One region of the Pseudomonas sp. 1928-m genome, then DNA from elsewhere that is predicted to be linked to it. Evidence: predicted binding sites of a transcription regulator. Region 1 holds the regulator's gene; the other holds the start of a gene.
The links. The regulator FliA, encoded in region 1, starts transcription of late flagellar genes. The targets are predictions, from matches to a motif close to CTAAAGTTTNNNNNNNNNNNGCCGNTAA.

Region 1 (3,004 bases):
TCTGGTAATGGCCGCTACCAGCCAGGGCCAAGTGCTGAAAGCCGCCTACCATAGTTATAAGCGCTGCGGCTTGTCTGGCTGCATCCTGACCAAGGCGGATGAAGCCACCAGCCTGGGTGAGGTTTTAGGACTGGCTATTAGCCAGCGTCTACCGGTAGCCTATCTCACTGATGGGCCACGCATTCCCGATGACTTGCAGATTCCCCGCAGTCATCAACTGGTTAGCCGGGCCGTAGGGCTGCAGGCGACCCAGGATCCAAGCGAGGATACGATGGCGGAGATGTTTGCCGGCCTTTACCAGCAACCCGCACGACGCGTCAGTTAAGCGTCAGGCTGTTGGAATTGAACCGCGCTTAGCCGGCCAAGTGGCTCCAGTCGAAGTTAGACAAGGTGTGTAGAAATATGGGTATGCATCCCGTACAGGTGATTGCGGTGACCGGCGGCAAAGGTGGCGTCGGTAAGACCAACGTCTCGGTGAACCTGGCGTTGGCCCTGGCTGATCTCGGCCGTCGGGTGATGTTGATGGACGCCGACCTGGGCTTGGCCAACGTCGATGTGCTGCTTGGCCTGAGCGCCAAACGCACCCTGGAAGACGTTATCAGCGGCGAATGTGAGCTGCGCGATGTACTGCTGCAGGGGCCGGGGGGCATTCGTATCGTGCCGGCGGCGTCTGGCATTCAGAGCATGGTGCAGCTGTCACCCATGCAGCATGCCGGGCTGATTCAGGCATTCAGCGATATCAGTGACAACCTCGATGTGCTGATCATCGACACCGCTGCCGGTATCGGTGATGGCGTGGTCAGCTTCGTGCGCGCCGCCCAGGAAGTGCTGGTGGTGGTGTGTGATGAACCGACTTCGATTACCGACGCCTACGCGCTGATCAAATTGCTCAACCGCGACCACGGCATGAATCGTTTCCGTGTATTGGCCAATATGGCCCACAGCCCGCAGGAAGGTCGCAACCTCTTTGCTAAGCTGACTAAAGTCACCGACCGTTTTCTCGACGTTGCCCTGCAGTACGTAGGCGCCGTGCCGTATGACGAGTCAGTGCGCAAGGCCGTGCAGAAGCAGCGCGCGGTCTACGAAGCCTTCCCGCGCTCGAAGTGCGCGCTGGCGTTCAAGGCGATAGCCCAGAAAGTCGACGCCTGGCCGTTACCGGCCAACCCGCGCGGTCATTTGGAGTTTTTCGTTGAGCGTCTGGTGCAGCAACCGATCGCGGACACGGCCATATGACAGCAGCCTCTGGACTTCGTATGTATAGCAAGGCGCAGGCGCAGGATTCCCAGCACCAGTTGATCGAGCGCTACGCGCCCCTGGTCAAACGCATTGCCTATCACCTGCTGGCCCGTCTACCGGCCAATGTGCAGGTAGACGATCTGATTCAGGCCGGGATGATCGGCCTGCTCGAAGCGTCAAAAAAATACGACTCCAGTAAAGGCGCCAGTTTCGAGACATTCGCCGGCATTCGCATTCGCGGTTCGATGCTTGATGAGGTGCGCAAAGGTGACTGGGCACCCCGCTCAGTGCATCGCAATAGCCGCATGGTCAGCGACGCAATTCGAAAAATTGAGGCCAGAACCGGCAGAGACGCTAAAGATCAAGAGGTTGCGGCCGAACTCCAATTGAGTCTCGAGGATTACTACGGCATTCTTGGCGACACTTTAGGCAGCCGCCTGTTCAGTTTCGACGACCTGTTGCAGGACGGTGAACACGGTGGGTTGGGTGAAGACGCTGGCAGCAACCACCTCGAACCTTCTCGTGATCTGGAAGATGAACGCTTTCAGGCGGCCCTGGCAGATGCCATTGCCAACCTGCCGGAGCGCGAGCGCCTGGTGTTAGCGCTATATTACGATGAAGAATTGAATCTTAAAGAGATCGGCGAGGTGTTGGGGGTTAGCGAATCACGTGTAAGCCAACTACACAGTCAGTGTGCCGCTCGTTTACGCGCTCGTCTGGGCGAGTGGCGCGCACATTGAGTTGCATTCGCTAACGCTGGGCCGGTTTCACGATTAAAAGCGCATACAGGTTGCTGGGTGCGTTTGGGACTGTACGGAGGTCGACTTGGACAAGAACATGAAAATCCTCATCGTTGATGACTTTTCAACGATGCGACGGATCATCAAGAACCTCCTGCGTGACTTGGGGTTCACCAACACAGCGGAAGCCGATGATGGCGTCACCGCGCTGCCCATGCTGCAGAGCGGCAGTTTCGATTTTCTGGTGACTGACTGGAACATGCCCGGCATGACGGGTATCGACCTGCTACGCGCGGTGCGTGCCGATGAGCGCCTGAAAACCCTGCCGGTGTTGATGGTTACCGCAGAAGCCAAGCGCGATCAGATCATCGAAGCAGCCCAGGCTGGGGTTAACGGTTACGTAGTCAAACCGTTCACTGCCCAGGTACTGAAAGAGAAGATTGAAAAGATCTTCGAGCGGGTCAACGGCTGATGTTTGCCATGAGGGTGCTATGGAACATAAAGATTCCGTTCAGGGTGACCTTGAGTCGTCCCTGAAACACAACGCTCGCCAACTGGTAGACAGCCTGGAACAAGGCAACTTTGGTGAAGCGGTACAGCTGATACATGAGCTCAACAAGGCGCGTGATCGCGGCCTGTATCACGAGGTCGGCAAGCTGACCCGTGAGCTGCATAACGCCATTGTCAATTTCCAGCTCGACCCTCGCGTGCCGCATGCCACTGAGGTCTCGCAAATCACCGATGCCACCGAGCGGCTGAATTACGTGGTGACGATGACCGAGAAAGCGGCCAACCGCACCATGGATCTGGTTGAGCAGAGCGCACCACTGGTTAATGACCTCAGTGATGAGGCGCAAAGCCTGAGCGCTGACTGGGGGCGCTTTATGCGCCGCGAGATGAGCGCCGATGGTTTCCGTGAACTGGCCAAGCGCGTTGAGCTGTTTTTGGCGCGCAGCGAGCGTGACGGCGCCAAGATATCTGGTCACCTCAACGATATTCTCTTGGCTCAGGACTACCAGGATCTGACC
Region 2 (3,004 bases), on a different contig from region 1:
CGGCGAGTCAGGTCGCCTTCACCGCTGGCGATATTCTTCAGCATAGCCGCGACCCCGAGAATCGGCCGGGTCACGCCCAGCGCCGTCAGCCAGATCAACAGAATACCGACCACCCCGGCAGCCAGGCCGAGGCCCAAGGACACCGCCGTGCTGCGCGTGCCCATTTCATCCATCTCGGCTTCCAGGCGGGTGGCCGGCTCCAGCAGGACTTTCTCGGGCACCTCCATCAATACGCCCCAAGGTTGCGATTCGGGAATCGGCAACAGCGGTTGCAGCACCTGCAGTGCGCCCTCGTGGTGCAGAACCTCCGGGCGGTTGCTGGCCACCAAATTGAGGATTTCGCGGTGTTGGTCTGTGAAGGCTTTTTCCAGTTTGCCGCCTAACAGGCTGCTGTCGCGGCTATGGCCGGCCAGCAAGCCCGCAGGGCTGATGATGCTGACATGTCCGGCGCCATCGAACAGGCCCTGGTGCGCGCTGGTGCTGAGTTCTTGCAGGCTAGCCAGGCTGATATCCACGCCAAGTACGCCGATCACCTTGCCGTCTTGTTCCAATGGGAAGGCGATGCTGGTCATCAGGATTTTCACCCCGTCAGCCTCGTCAATATAAGGGTCGAGCAGGCAGACCTTTTTCTGCTGCAGTGGGCAGCTGTACCAGGCGTTATAAGGCGCACCGCTGAGACCTGGCGTGGTGTCGTTGAGAGTCTCTTCAGTCATGGATTCGGAGCTGAGCTCGCCGTCGGCGCCCTGCGCCCAGTAGATCGAGTAGCGGCCCTTGTCGTTGCTGCCAAGGTTGGCCTGATCGGCAAACAACTCGTCCTTGCCATCCAGGGCGTTGGGCTCGAATGCCACATAGATGCCCAGCAGGCTGCGGTTGGCTTCCAGTGCGCTGCGTACCTGGCGGGTCAGGTCTTCGCGCAGGTCAAAGGCATCAAGAAAGCGCTTTTCCGCCTGCTCACGGATAAACAGCACCTGGGTGGCGGCACCACGTCCATATTGGTAGGCGTCCATAAAGTAGCGCTGCATCTGCAGGGCCTGGGACTCACCGCGCGCCGACATCCGCAGCTGTGCAGATTCCTGCAGCATGGCCGAGCTGGCCTGCTTGACCAGGCTGGCGCTGCGTGAGGCCTGGATGACCGACGCGGAGACCAGTACGGCAACAATGGCCAGCAAGCACAGGCCGGCCAGCAGGGTGATCTTCAACTGGATGGAAAGTCGGCTGAACAGCATTTTCAGGACCTTTTGATGGCAGAGGCTTAGAGCGCCTATCGGCGCTTAGGGGCTTTTCTTTAAGTTTCAGGTTAAGTAAAGCAGAGCAAATTGCAGGCCAGCGGCAGCATGGAAATGGCAGGGTAATCGAAATTAGCAACGCCTTGTACAGAATAATTTACGGGTGTTTTGACAGGTCAGTCAGCATTGTGCAGAGTACGCGCCCTTCGCCGAGCCGGCGCAGCATCCAGAGAAGGTCGAAACCTTCGCGGACCTACTTAAATTGCGGGAGTAAATCGATGAACGCAGTCGTTGCGGCAGTGGGGATCATGCTGATTCTCAGCTTGTGCCGTGTGCACGTGGTGGTAGCCCTGATTGTCGGTGCTTTGGCCGGTGGTCTGCTCGGTGGCCTGGGTATTGAAGGCTCGCTGGCAGCCTTCAACAAAGGCCTGGGCGGTGGGGCGACAGTGGCGTTGTCCTATGCCTTGCTGGGGGCCTTTGCCGTGGCGATTGCCAAATCCGGCCTGGCCCACGCCTTGGCGGACAAAGCCCTGGCCATGGTCGGCAAGCAGGACGCCAAAGGTGCCGGCCTGCTCAAGTGGCTGCTGATTGCGCTGCTGTTGGCTGTGGCGATTTCCTCGCAGAACATCCTGCCGATTCATATCGCCTTTATCCCGCTGCTGGTGCCGCCGCTGCTGTATGTATTGAGCAAGCTGCAGCTCGACCGCCGTTTGATTGCCTGTGTGCTGACCTTCGGCCTGATTACCCCCTACATGTTTCTGCCGGTGGGCTTTGGCGGGATCTTCCTCAATGACATTCTGCTGGCCAATGTTGCCAGCGGCGGCGTTGATACCAGTAACCTGGACGTAACCAAGGCCATGGCGATTCCAGCGCTGGGCATGCTGTTCGGCTTGCTGGTGGCGGTGCTGTTCAGCTACCGCAAAAAGCGTGTGTACGACCTGAGCAAGATCGAGCAGGCCGAGCGCGTGGATGTTGCCTACAACCCACTGAGCCTGCTGGTGGCGGGCGTGGCGATTGTCGCGGCATTTGTTGTGCAGCTGTGGCTGGACTCGATGATTATCGGCGCCCTGGTCGGCTTTATCATTTTCTCGGTGTCTGGCGTGGTGCGCTGGAAAGAGGCCGATGGCCTGTTCACTGAAGGCATGAAGATGATGGCGATGATCGGCTTTATCATGATCGCCGCCGCCGGTTTTGCCGAAGTCATGAAAGCCACCGGCGAAGTGAAAAGCCTGGTCGACAGCTCCGCCACATTGATCGGCCACGACAAGGCGCTGGGCGCGCTGCTGATGCTGCTGGTCGGCCTGCTGGTGACCATGGGGATCGGCTCGTCGTTCTCCACCGTGCCAATCATTGCGGCGATCTTCGTGCCGTTGGGCCTGCAACTGGGCTTCAGCCCGCTGGCCATTCTGTGCATCGTCGGCACTGCCGGTGCGCTGGGTGATGCCGGCTCGCCAGCCTCAGATTCGACCCTCGGGCCAACCGCCGGGTTGAACGTCGATGGCCAGCACAACCATATCTGGGACAGCGTGGTGCCAACCTTCCTGCACTACAACCTGCCGTTGCTGGTATTCGGTTGGGCAGCAGCTATGGTGATCTGACCGGGGCATTGCTCGTTTGCCGCGCGATAGCGCCAGACGACTCAACCTTTCAGCGGGGCTACCGATAAAGCGGTAGCCCCGTTTTTATTTCGCTCTACTGCCAAGCAAGGATCTGCCCGATGCGCCTTACCTTGAAATCAAAAGTAGTGCTGTTGGCACTGATACCGGTGGTGCTGTTTG

Region 2: P3C18_RS16600 (methyl-accepting chemotaxis protein) is a predicted target of FliA. The motif match lies at 1,262-1,289, and genes of this name have one in related genera.

The regions. Positions count from the first base shown of each region.
Region 1 covers NZ_JARIXO010000006.1:74,738-77,741, forward strand. Annotated here, with positions in the region: gene flhF (flagellar biosynthesis protein FlhF) at 1-325, shown strand, start outside; gene fleN (flagellar synthesis regulator FleN) at 403-1,233, shown strand; gene fliA (RNA polymerase sigma factor FliA) at 1,230-1,976, shown strand; gene P3C18_RS17230 (chemotaxis response regulator CheY) at 2,074-2,448, shown strand; gene P3C18_RS17235 (protein phosphatase CheZ) at 2,468-3,004, shown strand, end outside.
Region 2 covers NZ_JARIXO010000005.1:262,782-265,785, forward strand. Annotated here, with positions in the region: gene P3C18_RS16600 (methyl-accepting chemotaxis protein) at 1-1,226, opposite strand, end outside; gene P3C18_RS16605 (Na+/H+ antiporter NhaC family protein) at 1,505-2,824, shown strand; gene P3C18_RS16610 (methyl-accepting chemotaxis protein) at 2,944-3,004, shown strand, end outside.